Tardiphaga sp. 709: one gene and its partner. The protein of the gene in region 2 interacts with the protein of the main gene of each other region in a pairwise test. Links are inferred from orthologs where the notes say so. Each region holds a gene or a part of one and is shown on either strand. Other genes may lie near its edges.

The links.
Region 1: the proteins of secD (region 2) and pheT interact in binary tests that used the Escherichia coli proteins (3 or more experiments, as listed by UniProt). The link is inferred for Tardiphaga sp. 709 from one-to-one orthologs.

Annotation. Positions count from the first base shown.
Region 1 is NZ_CP135529.1:3,678,677-3,688,812, reverse strand. What follows is about bases 1,981-5,083. They hold pheT (phenylalanine--tRNA ligase subunit beta), read left to right. Parts: upstream 1,981-2,380; coding sequence 2,381-4,786; downstream 4,787-5,083. Other genes in these bases: RSO67_RS18015 (sulfite exporter TauE/SafE family protein), read left to right, coding at 4,783-5,083; pheS (phenylalanine--tRNA ligase subunit alpha), read left to right, coding at 1,981-2,384. Outside these bases: rpmI (50S ribosomal protein L35), read left to right, coding at 464-664; rplT (50S ribosomal protein L20), read left to right, coding at 733-1,092; more of pheS, read left to right, coding at 1,302-1,980; more of RSO67_RS18015, read left to right, coding at 5,084-5,550; RSO67_RS18010 (MBL fold metallo-hydrolase), read left to right, coding at 5,624-6,571; RSO67_RS18005 (flavin monoamine oxidase family protein), read right to left, coding at 6,597-8,000; RSO67_RS18000 (YiiX/YebB-like N1pC/P60 family cysteine hydrolase), read left to right, coding at 8,195-9,082; RSO67_RS17995 (carbohydrate ABC transporter permease), read right to left, coding at 9,092-9,943; RSO67_RS17990 (carbohydrate ABC transporter permease), read right to left, coding at 9,957-10,136.
Region 2 is NZ_CP135529.1:147,154-157,177, reverse strand. What follows is about bases 4,687-7,677. They hold secD (protein translocase subunit SecD), read right to left. Parts: upstream 6,986-7,677; coding sequence 5,387-6,985; downstream 4,687-5,386. Other genes in these bases: RSO67_RS00735 (ATP-binding protein), read left to right, coding at 7,596-7,677; yajC (preprotein translocase subunit YajC), read right to left, coding at 7,030-7,401; secF (protein translocase subunit SecF), read right to left, coding at 4,687-5,355. Also shown: RSO67_RS00775 (DUF1127 domain-containing protein), read left to right, coding at 215-367; methylenetetrahydrofolate--tRNA-(uracil(54)-C(5))-methyltransferase (FADH(2)-oxidizing) TrmFO, read left to right, coding at 568-2,001; RSO67_RS00765 (serine/threonine protein kinase), read left to right, coding at 2,032-3,135; RSO67_RS00760 (phytoene/squalene synthase family protein), read right to left, coding at 3,127-3,972; RSO67_RS00755 (Mth938-like domain-containing protein), read right to left, coding at 3,969-4,352; more of secF, read right to left, coding at 4,354-4,686; more of RSO67_RS00735, read left to right, coding at 7,678-8,579; metE (5-methyltetrahydropteroyltriglutamate--homocysteine S-methyltransferase), read right to left, coding at 8,627-10,024. UniProt on the Escherichia coli protein: Part of the Sec protein translocase complex. Interacts with the SecYEG preprotein conducting channel. SecDF uses the proton motive force (PMF) to complete protein translocation after the ATP-dependent function of SecA.

The DNA of each region.
Region 1 (10,136 bases), 3.5 Mb from region 2 along the record:
GGAGAGTATTCGGAGATCGTCCGGAGCCGGACGGTTCAGCCCGAAATGAGGGCGAGCGCACCGGCCAGCGCGAGACCCGCAGCAGCAAATATCAAGCGGGTAGCGCTCTGAGCAGCAGCATCTTGCTGGATGGCAACCGCCCTTGCGGCGGCACGTGCATTCCGGGCCATTGTCGTCGTCCCTCTGTTTCTCTGGTCCGGATCACATAGGCATCCGGGGCGCGTCGGACCAGTCTGAAGCCATGCGCTAAACAGAGTGTTGAGCCGCGTTAATCGTTGCCATCGGGGCATTCCTCTGCCATAAGCGCAACCTTCGTCGCCCGGCTGATTAAGGGCTGCCGTGTCGACGACTGTGCTGACTTCCCGCAAACGGCGGTTAGTTGAGCATTTTCAACGCTCTAACGAGCATTTTAGCCGACGCAACGCCTTTCGGGGCGCTTTCTGCGTGGCCATAGGAGAGCCAAATGCCCAAGCTGAAAACCAAGTCGGGCGCTAAGAAGCGCTTTAAAGTCACCGGAACGGGTAAGGTCATGGCCGCCCATGCCGGTAAACGCCACGGTATGATCAAGCGGACGAAGAAGCAGATTCGTCAGCTCCGCGGCACCCGCGTGCTGTTCAAGACCGATGGCGACAACATCAAGCAGTACTTTCTGCCAAACGCCTGATCGCCCTTACGCCGCTTCGTTGCGGCGGATATCACCCCTTTTGTTATTTCAGATGAAGGAGATCAGTCATGGCTCGCGTAAAACGCGGTGTGACGGCTCACGCCAAGCATAAGAAAGTCTACAAGGCCGCCAAGGGTTTCCGTGGTCGCCGCAAGAACACGATCCGCGCCGCAAAGGCCGCCGTCGACAAGGCCGGCCAATATGCGTTCCGCGATCGCAAGCGCAAGAAGCGTACGTTCCGCGCGCTCTGGATCCAGCGTCTCAACGCTGCCGTCCGTCCGCTCGGCATGACCTACAGCGTGTTTATCAACGGTCTCGCCAAGTCCGGCGTGACGGTCGACCGCAAGGTGCTCTCGGATCTCGCGATCAACGAGCCGGCGGCGTTCAACGCGATTGCTGAGAAGGCCAAAGCTGCACTCGCAGCCTAAGCCAGCAAAGGCCGCACTGGCGGCCTGAGCTCTCCAAGCTCCGCGTATTCATCGACATTGTCATGGCCGGGCAGAAGCGTTCACGCGCTCCTGTCCCGGCCATTGACGTCTTAATCCCTGTGATACCCGTGCTGTAGAAGCTGGTGCCCGGCCTTCCGTCGGACGCGCAGACAGCAAGAGGCGCCCGCCTCTCTCATCGAGGTTGCTTGATGTCCGATCTGACGACGCTCCAACAGACTATTTTGGCCGACATTGCCAATGCCTCAGACGAAGCCGCGCTCGAAGCGGTGCGCGTCGGCGCGCTCGGCAAGAAGGGTTCGATCTCCGCGCTGCTCGCCACGCTCGGCAAGATGTCGCCGGAAGAACGCAAGACCGAAGGCGCTGCGATCAACCTCGCCAAGGATGCCGTCACGCAGGCGATGACCGCGCGCCGCGATGTGTTGAAGTCCGCCGCACTCGATGCACGCCTCGCGTCCGAGACCATCGACGTCACGCTGCCGCTGCGCGATGGCCCCGCTGAACTCGGCCGCATCCATCCGCTGAGCCAGACCTGGGACGAACTGACGACGATCTTTGCCGATATGGGCTTCGCCGTCGCCGAAGGTCCGGATATCGAAACCGACGACTACAATTTCACCAAGCTCAACTTCCCCGAGGGCCACCCGGCCCGCGAGATGCACGACACCTTCTACTTCAATCCGAAGGAAGACAGCTCGCGTCTGCTGCTGCGCACGCACACATCACCGGTGCAGGTTCGTACCATGCTGAGCCAGCAACCGCCGATCCGCGTGATCTGTCCGGGCCGCACCTATCGCAGCGATAGCGATCAGACCCACACGCCGATGTTCCATCAGGTCGAAGGCCTGGTCATCGACAAGGGTTCGCATCTCGGCCACCTCAAATGGATCCTGCACGAATTCTGCAAGGCTTTCTTCGAGGTCGATAACGTCAATATGCGCTTCCGTCCGTCGTTCTTCCCGTTCACGGAGCCGTCGCTGGAAGTCGATATCCAGTGCCGCCGCGACAAGAACGAGATCCGCTTCGGCGAAGGCGAAGACTGGCTCGAGATTCTCGGCTGCGGCATGGTGCATCCGAATGTGCTACGCGCCTGCGGCATCGATCCCGACGTGTATCAGGGCTTCGCCTGGGGCATGGGCATCGACCGTATCGCAATGCTGAAATACGGCATGGCCGACCTGCGTCAGCTCTTCGAAAGCGATGTGCGCTGGCTCAATCACTATGGCTTCAAGCCGCTTGAAGTACCGACGCTGGCCGGAGGACTGAGCACGTGAAATTCTCCCTCTCCTGGCTGAAAGATCATCTCGAGACTGACGAGTCGCTCGAGACGCTGACCGACAAGCTCACCATGATCGGGCTTGAGGTCGAGCATATCGACGACAAGGCGAAGCTCCTGAAGCCGTTCACGATCGCCGAGATCGTCACGGCCGAGCAGCATCCCAATGCCGACCGCCTGCGCGTCTGCACCGTCAATGCCGGCGATGACAAACCGTTGCAGATCGTCTGCGGCGCGCCGAACGCACGCGCGGGACTGAAGACCGTTCTCGCCAGGCCCGGCACGTTCATCCCGGGCAAGGATTTCACCATCGGTCTTGGCAATATCCGCGGTGTCGAAAGCCAGGGCATGCTGTGCTCGGCAGGTGAACTCGGCCTGCCGGAAAATATCGACGGCATCATCGAACTGCCCGCCGATGCACCCGTCGGCGCGATCTATCCCGATTGGGCCAAGCTCGGCGATCCCGTCATCGAGATCAATCTGACGCCTAATCGTCAGGACTGCACTGGTGTGTCCGGCATCGCGCGCGATCTCGCCGCGGCCGACATGGGCGTGTTCAAGAATCCCGGCATCAAGCCGATCAAGGGCGAATTCCCCTGCCCGGTGAAAGTCACCGTCGAAGACGCCAAGCTGTGCCCCGGCTTCGCGCTGCGTCTCGTGCGCGGCGTCAAGAACGGCCCGTCGCCCGAGTGGCTGCAGAAGAAGCTTACCTCGATAGGTCTGCGTCCGATCAATGCGCTGGTCGACATCACCAACTTCCTGACATTCGACCGCGCGCGCCCGCTGCATGTGTTCGATGCGTCCAAGGTAAAGGGTGACATCGTTGTCCGCCGCGCACGTGACGGCGAGACGCTGCTCGCGCTCGACGGCAAGACCTACACGCTCGACAGCAAAGCCTGCGTCATCGCCGATGACAACGGTGTGGAATCGCTCGCCGGCATCATGGGCGGCGAAGCGTCGGGCTGTTCGGAAGAGACCACCGATGTGCTGATCGAATCCGCGCTGTGGAACGAGATTAACATCGCGCAGACCGGTCGCAGGCTCGGCATCAATTCCGACGCGCGCTATCGGTTCGAGCGCGGCGTCGATCCGGTCTTCATGGTGCCCGGTCTCGAACTGGCAACCAAGCTGGTGATGGAACTATGCGGCGGCACACCGTCGGAAAGCATCGTGGTCGGAAAGCCTTACGGCGACGACCGCATCATCGACTTCCCGATTGCCGAGGTGAAGCGCCTCGCCGCCATCGACGTGCCTTTCCCGGAGATGCGACGCATCCTGACGCATCTCGGCTTCATGGTGGCCGGCAGTGGTCCTATGGTGAAGGTCGCGGTGCCGTCCTGGCGTAGCGATGTGACCGGCAAGGCTGACATCGTCGAAGAAGTCATGCGCATCTTCGGCGTCGACAAGGTGCCGATGACGCCGTTCCCACGCGGCGATGCCCCGCGCAAGCCGGTGCTCACCCAGATCCAGCAGCGTACCCGCCGCGCCAAGCGTGGATTGGCAGCACGTGGGCTCGTCGAAGCGGTGACGTGGTCGTTCATCTCGAAGCCACATGCCGAAGTGTTCGGCGGCGGCGCGCCGGAACTGGCGCTGGCCAATCCGATCGCCTCCGACCTCTCCGACATGCGGCCCAGCCTGTTGCCCGGACTGATCGCGGCCGCTCAGGCCAATGCGCATCGCGGCTCGTCTGACCTCGCGCTGTTCGAAGTCGGCCAGATCTTCCGCGGCGATCGCCCGCAGGATCAGTTCATGGCTGCATCCGGCGTCCGGCGTGGTCTCGCCTCGTCGGCGGGCAACGGCCGTCACTGGTCAGGCGCCAGCGCTGCGAACGCGCTCGACGCCAAGGCCGATGCCTTTGCAGTTCTCGCAGCCGCGGGCGCACCGATGCAGGCGCTGCAGATCGTCGCCGGTGGCGCGAATTGGCTGCATCCCGGCCGGTCCGGCACGATCCAGATCGGTCCGCAGAACGTCCTCGGTCATTTCGGCGAGCTGCACCCGCGCACGCTCGAAGCACTCGGTGCCGACGGCCCGTTGATGGCGTTCGAAGTGATCCTTGATCGTATTCCCGACGCCAAGCAGAAGGCGACCCGCGCCAAACCGACTTTGGAGCTCTCGGCGTTCCAGCCTGTGTCACGCGACTTCGCCTTCATCGTCGATCGCAAGGTCAGGTCCGGTGACATTCTCCGTGCGGCAGCCGGCGTGGACAAGAAGCTGGTCACCGATGTGACGGTGTTCGACGTCTACGAAGGCAAGGGCATCGACGACGACAAGAAGTCCGTCGCCATCGCCGTGACCATGCAGCCGCGCGAGAAGACCCTGACCGATCAGGAAATTGATGCGGTGGCAGCGAAGATCGTGGCGGAAGTAACGAAGAAGACGGGCGGCACGTTGCGCGCATGATGGAATCACTCGGCCTGGTCCAGTATTCGACCACGTCGCTCGTTTTTATCACCGTCACCGCCTTCATCGCCGGACTGGCCCGCGGATTTTCGGGCTTCGGTTCGGCGCTGATCTTCATGCCGCTCGCCTCAAGCGTGGCCGGCGCGCAGGTCGCGTCGCCGTTGCTGCTGCTGATCGACTTCTCGACCACGCTGACGCTGATCCCGAACGCCGCAAGACGAGCCGACAGGCGCGACGTCAGCATCATTTCGCTGGGCGCACTTATTGGCGTGCCACTTGGCACGATGGCCTTGGCCTGGGCCGATCCGCTGACTGTTCGCTGGGGCATCGTCTTACTGATCGTCACGATGCTGACGCTACTGATCTCCGGCTGGCGCTATCCTGGTAAGCCGACCGTACCGGTGACTGTCAGCGTCGGCGGTCTCGCCGGGTTCTTCGGCGGCTTGGCGCAACTCGGCGGCCCGCCCATAGTGATGTATTGGCTGCGAGATGCGGCAGTCGCAGCCGTCACCCGCGCAAATATCATCCTGTATTTCGCCGTCGCCGATGTGCTGATCATCATCAGCTACACGATCGGCGGATTGTGGAGTTCCGCCATTCTCGGTCTCGCGGTGATTACCGGACCACTATTCGGTCTCGGCCTCTGGCTCGGTTCGAAACTGTTCGGCAAGGCCAGCGACGAGCTGTTCCGCAAGATCTGTTACGCGCTGATCGCCGTCTCGGCGCTGATCAGCCTGCCGCTGTTCGACGGGATATTTCACTGACGCTTGCGTGACTTGCGGCGCCAGCCGCCGCGGCGCTAGGGTCTCTCCAATTCAAGAACAACGGGAGAAGACCATGATCGATCGCCGCGACATGCTGAAGTTCGCCGCTGCCGGCGCCATGCTCTTCGCGGCGCGCCCCGCGCTGGCGCAGACGCCAGCAAAACCGCACACCAGGATCATATTTCTCGGCACCAAGGGCGGCCCGCGCGTCGGCGTCGGTGCATCCAATCCCGCCAATCTCGTTGTGGTCAACGACACGCCATTCGTGATCGATTGCGGCATGGGCGTCAGCCGGCAACTGGTCAATGCCGGCGTGCCGCTTCCCTCGGTGAAGTATATCTTCATCAGCCACCACCATTCCGATCACAATCTGGAATACGGCAACTTGTTCTACAATGCTTGGGCCGCAGGTCTCTCGACGCCGATCCACTCGTTTGGTCCCAAGGGCATCGAGGCAATGACCCGGACTTACTGGGAGTTGAACAAATTCGACGTTGATACCCGCATCGAAGATGAAGGCCGCCCCGATCCGCGGCCGTTGCTCGTTGCCAAGGATATCGCGGAGGATGGCGTGGTGCTGCAGACCGCCGACGTCAAGGTGACAGCGTTTCGCACTCCGCATCCGCCGATCGTCGACAGCTTCGCCTACAAATTCGAGACGCCCGACGGTGTCATCGTGTTCTCCAGCGACACCGCCTACAACCCGAGGCTAGCAGAGTTCGCCAAGGGAGCGGACGTGCTGGTGCATGAGGCACTTTACGTGCCCGCTGTTGACCGGCTGGTGATCAAGACGAAGAACGGCGCGACGCTGAAAAAACATTTGATGGAAAGCCATACCACCACCGAGGATGTCGGCCGCATCGCCGCCGCGGCTGGCGTGAAGGTGCTGGTGCTCAGCCACTTCGTGCCGGGCGACGATCCCGAAGTCACCGACGAGGACTGGATCTCGGGCGTGCGAAAGAATTTTTCCGGCAAGATCATCGTGGCCAAAGATCTGATGCAGCTGGCGCTACCGGTGTAGCGCCAATAGCAGCCTCACGTCGCGGCTACTCCAACCCCGCTCCGCTCGACCGCTGCCGCCGCTGCTTCGTCCGCACCGGCTTGTCTGGTTCCGGCTCTTTCATTGCGCCGATCTTCTTGAGCGCCGCCTCTGCTGCGCGCTCGCCGCTTTCCCATGCGCCATCGACCGTGCCCCACAATGTTTCGTGCGTGGCTTCGCCGGCAAGGAACAGATTGCCCATAGGCTCAGCCAATACGCGGCGCGAGGCCTGGCCACCCGGTGCGGCCCCCGACATGGCTCCGAGCACGAATGGCATCGTATCCCAGCGCGTCGTTGCAGAACGCTTGATCGCCGGTTTGATATCGGAGCCGAACAGCTTCGTCAGCCATTCAACGGCGAAAGCCACCATCGCGGCCTCGCCCTGAGTTGCAAGGTCGCGGCCGAATGCGCCCGCGACATCGACGGTACACAGCGATGACCCGCCAATATTCGCAAACAGTGCACCGGTACGTGTGCTCGTGCTTTGCTCGACCATCAGCTCATCGCGACCCAGCCCGAGCGGATTGCCAGTAAACTGTAGCGCGATACGGTCATAGCTGCCGAGGCTGAGTTTTGCCGCCGCGTCGAGCTGCCGCTTTGGCAGTTCCGGCGTGAACTTGATTGTCCCCGACGACAACACATTGCTTGATGCGGTGATGATCACCGCCCGCGCCGCAATGCGCCCTGACGCCGTCTCAACGCCGATGTCGCGTCCGCTCCAAGTCACGCGCGTCGCAGGGGTCGACAGCGCCACCGGAACGGCCTCGCCGAGCTTGCCCATCAATGCCCCGAGCCCCTGGCGCGTGGCAACATCGATGGCGCGATCCTGCGCGCGCGAAAGATCCAGCGTCGAGAGATCCTTGAGGTCCTTGCCGGTCGCATAGGCCCCGAGCACGAAATCGATCGTGCCCGCCCAGTCCCCGAGATCCTTCGGCAGCGCCGCGGCGCAGGAGATGTCGGCACGGCGCGCTGCTTCGTCGATGGCGCGATTGGCCCGCACGACCGCAGCGAGCAATTCCTCGGTCTCGCCGGCGCGGGCATTACGACGGCCGATACGCAGCTTCTGGCTCGGCGGCGATGGCGCGACATCAATTCCCACCGGCCGGGCAAGCTTCACCACTGCGTTGGTTTCCGGCGTGTGCAGCCAGCGCGCGCCGCGATCGAACGGGGCGTCGAAACTTGTCGCGTCTGTCATGCACCGTCCGCCAATCCGGCTGGAGGCCTCGACCACGATCACCTTGCGATTGGCTGCCTGGATACGACGCGCCGCAGCGATGCCCGCAGCGCCTGCGCCAATCACGACAATGTCAGCATCCCGCGGCAGCGACGCGGCCAATGTCCTTGCGCCGAACAGCGGCACAAGTGTCAATGCTGCGGACGCCGACAGGAAATCTCGGCGTGAAATCGTCATGACATGGTTTCCGAAATTTTATGATGCATGAGAACGTCTCGCGAACCTTGCCGTATTCGAGGGTGTGCGGCAACCGTCGTGGTGAATGAATCGTCACCAGCGCCGCGCGGGCATGAACCAAATTGCAATGGCTCTCGACCATGATGGAGCCAGGGAAAGCGGTCGACATGAACCGCGCTGGGGGAGTCACGATCATGGGCCTCATGCTCGATACGGTCGGGAAACTGATCGCGAAATATCTGCAGAAGGAGCTGCCCGGCTACGAGCCATTCACGCCGAGCGACCCCGAACGCCTGCGCGGTATCATCGAGGAAGGTGACGTGCTGCTGGTCGAAGGCAACAACCGCGTCTCCGGCATCATCAAATATCTCACGCAATCGACCTGGTCGCATGCCGCGCTCTATGTCGGCCCAATCGATGGTGCTGCAGAGCCGAACGGCGAGCCGCATGTGCTGATCGAGGCCAATATCGGCGAAGGTGTCACCTCGGCACCGCTGTCGAAATATTATCCGTTCCACACCCGCCTGTGCCGCCCGGTGGGTCTGTCCTACGAGGACCGCACCACTGTGTGTCGCTACGCCATCAACCGGATTGGCTTTGGTTACGACACCAAGAACATTCTCGACCTGATGCGCTTCCTGATCCCGCTGCCAATACCGCAGCGCTGGCGGCGGCGCATGATCGCGTTCGGCTCCGGCGATCCCACCAAGATCATCTGCTCGGCATTGATCGCGCAGGCTTTCGATGCCGTGCGCTATCCGATTCTGCCGAAAATCACCCGCGCCGGTAGCCGCCAGGCCCGTCGCGAGATTCTGCACATCCGCGATTCATCGCTCTATATGCCCAGGGATTTCGATATCTCGCCCTATTTCGAAGTGGTGAAGCCGACCATCGAACTCGGATTCGACTACACGGCATTGCATTGGGCCGACAAACAAAAGCCGCTCCGGGAGGTGGCGGGCACTTTCGATCCATTTCCGGACGTCTTCGGCACGCCGACGCTCATTCCTGAGACGACTGACACGGAAGCGGAAGTGGCTGACGAAGACGTGAGCAGGCCTCGGATCAGGCTTATCGCCTGATCCGCCACTTCAAGACTTGACCGCGCCCGCTGTGAGTCCGCCGACCATGTAGCGCCGGAAGGCGTAATACACTGCGGCTGGTGGGAGCGCGTAAATAAAGCCCGTCGTCATCAGCAATTCCCAGGGCGAGTCATCAGCGGCCAGGAAGTTGCCGAGCGCGACGGGTAGCGTGATCTCGGTATCCTTGGACAGCAGCAGGAAGGCGTAGAGATATTCGTTCCAGGCGAGCAGCAGCGCATAGGTCCCGATCGCGACCAGCGATGGCAACATCAGCGGCACATAGACCATGCGAAACAGTTGCAGCGGCGTCGCGCCATCCATGATAGCGGCTTCGTCGAGCTCGAGCGGCAGCTTGTCGGACGCCTGCTTGAGCACCCAGATCGCATAGGGCGAAGCAATGGTCACCATCGCCAGGATCAGCGACCAGTGATTGTTGAGCAGGCCGTAATTGCCCATGGTGCGATACATTGGCACAGCGAGGAATGCGGCGGGAATGAAATAGGTGAACAGCGCCATGTTCATCACCGTTCGGCCGCCGCGGACGCGCAGGCGACTGATCGCAAAGGCCGCCGATGTCGCAATCACCAGCGTCAGCGCACCGACCGCCACCGCGATGACGACTGAGTTCAGGAACTGCGCCCAAAAATCGCGCAGGAAATAATGCTGCTGATTGAACACGATTCTGAAATTGTTCAGCGTTGGATGGTCGGGCCACAGCTTTCCCGCGAAGGCATCCTGCTTCGGCGAGATCGCGAACAGGAACATGTGATAGATCGGAATCAGCGTCCAGATCAGCACGGGAATGCCAATCAACAACAGTCGCGCTTCGGTGCCGACCTCTCGTAGCGTTGGCACTCTCATCGGGTGAACCTCTTCATCGAGAGAGCCGTTTCATCATGAAATAGACCAGCGGCAGCACAAGCGGCATCGCGCAAACGATCGATGCCATCGACATGTCGAGCTGATCGAGGCGGAGATAGCGAATCCCCAATGTAGACAGAACATGAGTGAGATCGGCTGGCCCGCCTCCGGTCAACAGATAGACGCTGTTGAA
Region 2 (10,024 bases):
GCTATAACCATCGCCAAAGGTGCCTCAATACGCACCGTGCCTGCAAAATCACCTGCCGGCGCCAAGAGGTTAATCATTCCTTGCGCGAGCTATGCGATCCTTGAGTAGCTGCATCGCAACATCTCCACTGCTGCACTGCGATATCGTCATCTATATTCACTTCAATAGCGAAGCACCTCGCAAGAGATGAATCGCTTAACGAAGGAGAACTCAAATGCTGCTTTCATTCATCCGCATGATCCAGGCGTTCCGCGACTATCAGCGCAACGTTGCCGAACTCTCCCAGCTCAGCGATCGCGAGCTTTCCGACATCGGTCTCGACCGTTCGGACATTCCGCGCGTTGCTTCTGGCGCCTATAACGGTTGATCCGTCAGGACGTTCTATCTGTCCTGCCTGACGTTTCACGGATTGCGTCCGCCTCGCGCGGGCGCAATCGTGGTTCCCTGAAGACACGATCTTCAGTGCCACACGCGTTCGAACCAAAGCGTCTTCAAAGCTTTGGCTAACCGGCAGAATTTCCGCGAAGCGAATTCCACTTCGCGCCGAAACGCGCTACATGCGGGGCCATGACAACAGCCCCAAACCCAGACGACTGCGTCCATGTGATCGGCGCGGGCCTCGCCGGCTCGGAAGCCGCCTGGCAAGTCGCCAATGTCGGCATTCCCGTGATCTTGCACGAGATGCGGCCGCACCAGATGACCGACGCCCATCGCACCGATGGCCTCGCCGAACTGGTCTGCTCCAATTCCTTCCGTTCCGACGACGCGCTCAACAACGCTGTCGGCCTGCTGCACGCCGAGATGCGCAAGCTGGGCTCGCTGATCATGCGCTGCGCCGACGCCAACCAGGTCCCCGCCGGTGGCGCGCTGGCCGTCGACCGCGACGGCTTCTCCGATGCCGTGACCAAGGCGCTCAACGACCACCCTCTCATCACTATCGACCGCGCCGAAGTCGCCGGGCTGCCGCCTGCCGACTGGCGCAACGTCATCGTTGCGACGGGACCATTGACCTCCGCAGCGCTCGCGGACGGCATCCGTGGGCTGACCGACGAGAACGCGCTGGCCTTCTTCGATGCCATCGCACCGATCGTGCACAAAGACTCCATCGACATGGAGATCGCCTGGTTCCAGTCGCGCTACGACAAGGTCGGCCCCGGCGGCACCGGCGCCGATTACATCAACTGCCCGATGACCCACGAGCAGTATGACGCCTTCATCGATGCGCTGCTGGCCGGCGAGAAGACCGACTTCAAGGAGTGGGAAACCAACACGCCCTATTTCGACGGCTGCCTGCCCATTGAGGTGATGGCCGAGCGCGGCCGCGAGACGCTGCGTCACGGCCCAATGAAGCCCGTCGGCCTCACCAACCCACGCGATCCCCTCGTGAAGCCCTACGCCATCGTACAGCTGCGCCAGGACAACAAGCTCGGCACACTCTACAACATCGTCGGTTTCCAGACGAAGTTGAAATACGGCCCGCAGCAGCAGGCGCTGCGCATGATCCCCGGCCTGCAGAATGCCGAATTCGCACGGCTCGGCGGCCTGCATCGCAACACCTTCCTGAACTCGCCGAAGCTTCTCGACGAACAGCTCCGCCTAAAGGCGCAACCGCGCCTGCGCTTCGCCGGCCAGATGACCGGCTGCGAAGGCTACGTGGAGTCCGCTAGCGTCGGCCTGATCGCCGGCCTCTATGCGGCGGCCGATGCCAAGCGCCAGTCGCTGGCGCCGCCGCCCGTCACCACAGCGCTGGGATCGCTGCTCGGCCACATCACCGGCGGCCATATCGAAACCGTCGACGCAGGCCCGCGCTCGTTCCAGCCGATGAACATCAATTTCGGCCTGTTCCCGCCGCTGGCTCTGGCGCCGACCAAAAAGCCCGACGGCTCGCGGCTGCGCGGCAATGAGAAGACCGTTGCCAAGAAGCAGGCGATGAGCGCCCGGGCGCTGGCCGATATGGATGACTGGATCGCCGCCAGCCTGCCCGTTGCGGCCGCGGCATGATGCTGGCGATTTGAATTTCAGGATTGTGCGATGAGTTTGCCGCCACAGGACGCCACTGCGCTGTCCAAGACCTGGACCGAAGGCGTGTTGCTGAAACGCGACGTGTTCTCGACCATCGAGCGCGGCCGCTATCGCACGTCATCGGGCGAAGTCGATGCGGTGCTGCGTCGGCTCGACCAGGTGCCGTGGTGGTCCTATCTACTGGCGCTGCATCTGTTCACGCGGGAACGTCGCGCACTGACGCTGGCGCGTGATCTGCGCGTCGGACCTGAATTGCTCTGGGCTGGCGACCGCGCGCTGGTGCGTGGCTTCATCGACGGTGTCGCACTGCATCTCGCCAAGCCGCATCACGATGCGCGCTATTTCAAATCCGCGAAGCTGGCGCTACGCAAGCTGCATCGCATGGGCGTGTGCCACAACGATCTCGCCAAGGAGCAGAACTGGCTGCGCGGCAGCGATGGCCTCGCTTACGTCACCGACTTCCAGCTCGCGGTCTGCTTCAAGTCTCGCAGCCAGTTGTTTCGCATCGCCGCCTATGAAGATCTGCGTCACCTCCTGAAGCACAAGCGCACTTACGCGCCGGAGCTGCTGACGCCGAAGGAAAAGGCGATCCTGTCGAAGAAGTCGCTGCCGGCACGGATCTGGCTGATGACCGGCAAGAAGGTCTATCGCGCCATCACACGCGGCATCTTCAATTTCACCGACCGCGAAGGCGGCGGCAAGCGTCTGGTCAACGATGCGCCGCCGCTGCTGGAGATCATCAAGCAGAACCCGGCAGTGCGCGACGCGTCGATCGTGGCGTTCGCCGATCGCCGTACCGGCGTCGGGCTCTATGCTTTCGTGGAGGCTGATGACGTCGCGCTGGAAACAAAGCTGCAGGGTGAACTGGCTGCCGCAAAGGGGACGAAGCCGCCTGAGCATCTGCAGGTCGTCACAGCCCTGCCCCGTGACGCCTCCGGCCGCATTCGCACCGAGGTGCTGCAACTGGTGGCGATGAACCAGGTCGATCTGCTGGAGCCGCTGATGACCAGCGACGCCGACCGCGCGTTCCTGAAGGGCATTCTGGAGTCGCGGAAGAACCTGCGCGACCGTTTCAACTTCGAGACGACAGACCAGAAGCTGACGTCACACTGAGCGCGACGCGCGCCACAGTGTCCACAGCGTCCGCAACCGCGGTCTGACATTGAGCTCGAACGGATCGTGATCCACTCGGGCCATCTGCGCCAGATCGTATTTCACCAGTGCCATCGGCAGGAACGCTGCGCGCGCAGCCGGTGCTACATCCGCAAGCATTCCCTGCGCTGTCGCGAGTTGTTCCTGCGCACCTGATATCAGCCGATCCAGCGTTGCGCGGATACCGGGCGTCATCTTGCCGGCAAACATCTGATCGGCGCTGCTGCCGTTCTGCAGCAGCATGTCCTGCGGAATGAACAACTGCCGCCGCATCGTGTCATAGGGCAGACGCGTAATGATCCGCGCGACGCCTTGGGCCAGCCCGGCATGCTCGGCGACATGAGCGCTGGCCTCAGACCCGTCGCCGAGAATCTTTGCCGATGAGAACAACAGTGTCCCGAGCGTATCGCGAAAGTGGCTCTCCAGCAGCGCGAGATCCGGCATCGGGTCGTTGTAGAGATCGAAAATGTGCACATCGATCAGCTTGGACAGCCTGTCGACGGACAGATTGTGCGCGCGGATCGCTAACAGTAATTCGGCAGCAACGGGGTTCTGTTCGACATCGCCATGACCTGCGCCGGCCAGCATGTCGGTCCACCATTGCAGCCGGATCTCGCCGGGCAACGGTTGTTTCACGAGCTCGCGGACGCGGGTAATTTCCGTATTGAACGCATAGAGCGCCAGCAGCGAACGGCGCTTGTCGGCAGGCACGAACAAGGTCGCCGCGTAGCGGTCAAAGTCGTGGCTGCGCACCAGCTCCGCGCAGAAAGCCGCGGAGCTCTGATCAGCACCACTCATGGCACCGCGATCAATGCAGCGGCAACGCGGCGGCGCTCGCCCATCATGACGTTATAGGTGCGGATCGCAGGACCGGTTTGCATCGCGTCGATCACCACATGCAGATTGCGCAAGGCACTGCGAAGATCGTTCGGGACGATCCAGACCTCGTTGCCGGTGCCGATGATCAGCGTGTCGATGCCTGCCGCGCCTTCGAACACGCGCCGCAGCGAATGGCGGTCAATGTCACTGGCCTTGGTGACCGACCACGCCCACACCGCATCGGGCAGGCACAGCAGCGAGCCCTGATGCGACATGGTGTCGAAGTGGAAGCCACCCTTGCCGTAGGCTTCGATGGCGGCCGAGCGCGGAAGGTGCGGCGCTTCGGGATCGACCGGCATCTCAGGGCTTCGGCTTCGCGGCGGGCTTGTCGGCGTCTTCGCGGTGTTCGCCGACGCCGAGATAGATCAGCAGCGGCGCGGCGATGAAGATCGAGGTGTAGGTGCCGACCAGCACGACGCCGAAGATCATGACGGCGGTGAAGGAGTGGATCGCCTGGCCGCCAAACGCGTAGAGCGCCAGCAGCGCCAGCGTCACGGTGACGTGGGTGATGATCGAACGCGACAGCGTCGAATTGATCGACTCGTTCAGCAGCTCCGGCATCGGCATCTTCTTGTAGCGACGCAGAATCTCGCGAATACGATCGTAGATGACCACGGTGTCATTCAGCGAATAACCGAGGATGGTCAGCAGCGCCGCAATACTGGTGAGATCGAAGTCGACTTGTGTGATCGACATGAAGCCGATCGTCAGCACGATATCGTGGACGTTGGCGATCATGGCGCCCAGGGCGAACTGCCATTCGAAGCGGAACCAGAGATAGATCAGGATGCCCATGATCGCGACGATCAGGCCGAGCATGCCGTAAGCCAGCAATTCGCCGGAGACGCGCGGACCCACCACTTCGACGCGGCGATATTCGACGCTGTCACCGAGGGCTGCACGAACCTTCTGAACGGCGGCCTGCTGCGCGGCATCGCCACCCGGCTGTTCGGCCAGACGGATCAGCACGTCGGCCGCGCCGCCGAACTGCTGCAGCTGCACGTCGCCGAGTTGCAGGGCGGCGAGCGTCGAGCGCATCGCGCTGATATCGGCCGTACCGGATTTGGCCTGGACTTCGAGCAGCGTGCCACCCTTGAAGTCGATGCCGAAATTCAGTCCGTGCGTGAAGAACAGCACGATGGCGAGGATCGACAGCAGCGCCGAGATCGGGAACGAGATGCGGCGGAAGCGCGTGAAATCGAACTTCGTATCGTCGGGGACGATGCGGAGCGACGGCAACAGATCGAAGATCGCCACGATCGACAGAATGACGATCAGCGCGCCCAGACCTGCCAGAACCATTTGTGTCGTTGTCAAAATCTGCTCCGTAAACTCAAATCGGCACGCTGGTCGGCCGCTTCCACCTGACCCAGCCGGCGACGATCAGACGGGTCACGGTGAAGGCCGTGAAAACCGTTGTGATGATGCCAATGCCAAAGGTCACGGCGAAGCCGCGGACCGGTCCGGTGCCGATGTAAAACAGCACCGCAGCGGCGATGAAGGTCGTGATGTTGGAATCCAGAATGGTCGCCAGCGCGCGCTTGAAGCCGGCATCGATCGCCGAAATGGCGGTGCGGCCGGCGCGCAACTCCTCGCGGATGCGCTCATAGATCAGCACGTTCGAGTCCACGGCGATGCCGACCGTCAGCACGATGCCAGCGATGCCGGGCAGCGTCAGCGTGGCGTTGAGCAGCGACAGGATACCGAAAATCATCAGAACGTTGATGGTCACCGCGATATTGGCGAACAGGCCGAACAGGCGGTAGGTCAGCAGCATGAAGACGATAACGAGGATCGACCCGACATAGGCCGCAAGCTCGCCCTTGGCGATCGAGTCGGCGCCGAGACCGGGGCCAACGGTACGCTCCTCGATGATGCTGAGCGGCGCAGGCAGCGCGCCGGCACGCAGCAGGATCGCCAGATCGTTGGCGCCCTGCACGGTGAAGCTGCCGGAGATCTGGCCGGAGCCGCCGGTGATCGGCTCGCGAATGACCGGGGCCGACACCACTTCGTTGTCGAGCACAATGGCGAAGGGCAGATTGACGTTCTTCACCGTGGCATCGGCAAACTTGCGCGCGCCGGACGTGTTGAAACGGAACGAGACGATCGGCTCGTTGGTGCGCTGATCGAAGCCCGGCTGCGCATCGGTCAGGTCAGCGCCCGAGACCAGCACTTCCTTCTTCACGAGATACGGCGTCTTCGGAGATTGCGAGCTCATCAAGAGTTCGGAGTCCGGCGGCACCCTGCCTTGTGCCTGCTCGGCCGGGAGCGAGGTGTCGACCATGCGGAAGTCGAGCTTCGCGGTCTTGCCCAGCAATTCCTTGAGGCGGGTCGGGTCCTGTAGGCCCGGCACCTGCACCAGAATGCGATCGAGGCCCTGACGCTGGATCAGCGGTTCGACGGTGCCGAGTTCGTTGACGCGGCGCTCGACGATCTGGATCGATTGCTCGACGGACTGGCGGATGCGGTCATTGATCGCTGCCGGCGGCACCGAAAGACGGATCAGGCCGTTGCCTGCGTCCGAGACTTCCAAGCTGCGCTGGCCGCTTTGCCCCATCAGGCCGCCGAGCGGCTGTGACAGTTCGCGCAGCTTGCTGAGCGCGGTCTGATATTCGGTGTCCTTGGTGATACGGACTTCGACATTGTCGCCGCGAACGCCGAGACCGGTATAAACGATCTTGGCATCACGCAGCGTGCGGCGGACGTCGTCGCGCACCTGATCGAGCTTGTCCTTCTTGACCGAATTGGCATCGACTTCGAGCAGGATGTGCGAGCCGCCCTGCAAGTCGAGGCCCAGCACCAGATGGCGCTGCGCCCATTTCGGCCAGGTTTTCACGGTGGCTTCGGGGAAGAAATTCGGAACCGCGCACAGGCAGACCACGAGCGCCGTCAGAATGACCGCCAGCGCCTTCCACCGCGTGAAATACAACATCGAGATGATCCGTCAGATTCTTGAAATGGCGACGCGCAAACGCATCAGCTCGCGGCCGCGTCGTCCTTGGCATCAGCCTTGTCCGCCTTCTCCTTGGCGGGCTCACCCTTGGTGCGCACGCCCGAGATCATCGTGCGGAGCTGACGTACGCGAACGCCTTCGGCGAGTTCGAACTCAACCTGCTCGTCATCAACCACCTTGGTGACCTTGCCGACCAAACCGCCCGAGGTGACGATGGTGTCGCCACGACGGATGTTCTTCACCATCTCGGCGTGGTCCTTCACCTTCTTCTGCTGCGGACGCAGGATCAGGAAATACATGATCACGAAGATCAGCGCGAAAGGCAGCAGCGACATCAGCATGCTGTTGGTGTCGCCGCCGGCTGCAGCCTGGGCAAACGCAGGGGTAATGAACATCGGGAAGTCCTCGTAAACGCTGGGGAATAAACCGGCGACGCGTCGGCGTTCGGCCGGTTTGGGTAAATTCGCGCGGACTATAGCGGCCGGCGTCCCAATTGCAACGCCGGTAAACCCTCTGATTTGTCTGCGATTTGTACCGCTTGCGGATGTGTTCCGGGCTCGATATGGGTGCGCGCCGAGGAAAGTCAAAAATGTCAAAAAAGCCCAATAAAACAAGCCGCCGCCCTGCCAAAAAGGCCCCTGCGACCCGCACGTCCAAGACCGTCCGCACGACCGCGGCAAAACGTCCGCGACCAGCCGCCGCCGCCCAGATCGATGAGCGGATCGCGCTCGCCCTTGAGGCCATTGCCGCCGGCATGGCTGCGGCGGCGCCGAAGTTGTCCAACGCTGATTCTCTGGGCAGCGCCGAAGCCTTTATCTGGCATCCCGACGGCCGCCTTGCGCCGGTGCCGAAGGTCTCGAGGGTCGATATCGGCCTGCTGCAGGGCATCAACCAGCAGGTCGACACCCTGATCGAGAACACCCGACGCTTCGCCAACGGCCTGCCGGCCAACAACGCGCTGCTCTGGGGCGCGCGCGGCATGGGCAAGTCATCGCTGGTCAAGGCCGCGCATGCCTCAGTCAATGCCAGCAAGTCCGTCGCTGGTCGTCTCAAGCTGGTCGAGATTCATCGCGAGGACATCGAGAGCCTGCCGGCGCTGATGGAACAGATCCGCGCCTCGGATTTTTATTTCATCGTGTTCTGCGATGATCTTTCTTTCGACGGCAACGATGCGTCCTACAAATCGCTGAAAGCCGTATTGGAAGGCGGCATCGAAGGCCGGCCGGACAACGTGATCCTCTATGCGACCTCGAACCGCCGCCATCTTCTGGCGCGCGAGATGATCGAGAACGAACGCTCGACCGCCATCAATCCCGGCGAAGCGGTCGAAGAGAAGGTGTCGCTGTCGGATCGTTTCGGCCTCTGGCTCGGCTTCCACAAATGCAGCCAGGACGAATATCTCGACATGGTGCGCGGCTATTGCAGCCACTATGGCCTCAAGACCGACGCCGCCGAGCTGGAGCGAGACGCATTGGAATGGTCGACCACCCGTGGCTCGCGCTCAGGTCGCGTGGCCTGGCAGTTCGTGCAGGAGCTCGCTGGCCGTCTCGGCGTGAAGCTCGCCACAAAGTAAAGGCAAATGCCGCCCCGTCATGACAACGGGGCGGCATTCGACTCGCCCTAGGCGAGGCTTCGCAACTCACGCGCTGCCGCGACCATATTCACGAGCGCAGGCCGCACCTCCTCCCATTTCCGGGTCTTCAGCCCGCAATCGGGATTGATCCAGAGCTGGGAGTCCGCCAGCCGCTGCCGTGCAAGCTTCAGCAGATCGAGCATGTCGCGCGTTTCAGGCACCCGCGGCGAGTGGATGTCATAGACCCCAGGACCTATCTCGTTCGGATACTTGTAGGTCCTGAACGCATCGAGCAGCTCCATCTTCGATCGTGACGTTTCGATGGAGATCACATCGGCATCCATGGCACCGATCGCATCGATGATGTCGTTGAACTCCGAGTAACACATATGAGTATGGATCTGCGTGTCATCCCGCACGCCTGACGAACAGATGCGGAAGCTCTCCACGGCCCAATCGAGATAGGACTTCCATTCCGATTTGCGCAGCGGAAGCCCTTCGCGGAGTGCCGCTTCGTCGATCTGGATCATGCCGGCGCCAGCTTTCTCCAGATCCGTCACCTCATCGCGGATCGCGAGTGCGATCTGGCGACACGCGACTTCGCGGGGAATGTCATCGCGCACGAACGACCAGTTCAGGATCGTGACGGGCCCCGTCAGCATGGCCTTCATCGGCCTCTCGGTGAGCGACTGCGAATATTGCCACCATTCGACGGTCATCGGATGCGGCCGGGACACGTCTCCGAACAGCACGGGAGGCCGCACATAGCGGGAGCCATAGGACTGCACCCAGCCATGCTTGGTGAAGGCGAAGCCGGAAAGTTGCTCGCCAAAATACTGCACCATGTCGTTGCGCTCGAACTCGCCATGCACCAGCACGTCGAGACCGATATTCTCCTGCCAGCGAACCGCCCTCGCCGTCTGGTTCTGCAGGAACGTCTTGTAGGCGGCATCGCTGAGTGTACCCCTGACATGGGCTCCGCGTGCGTTTCTCACTTCCGTGGTCTGCGGAAACGAGCCGATGGTCGTTGTCGGGAATGCCGGCAGCTTGAAGCGTCGATGCTGATCGGCCGCACGTGTGGCAAAGTCATTGCCGCGACGTCGCATGGTCGCATCAACAGCGGCGACACGCTTGGCGACAGCAAGATCGTGGATCTTCGACGATGCCAATCGCGCAGCCGCCGCGGCATCCGACGCGGCAAGCGTTGCAGCGACATCCGCGCGGCTGCCAGCCAGCGCCGATCCGAGCGCGGCCAACTCCTCCATCTTCTGGACCGAGAAAGCCAGCCAACTTTTGACGTCCGGATCGAGATCATTCTCAAGGCCCAGATCAATCGGCACATGCAGCAGCGAACAGGACGGCGCGAGTTCCACGCGATCCCGCCCTAGCAGATCGACCATGGGCTCCAGCCCATCAAGCAGGCTGGACAGATCGGACCGCCAGAT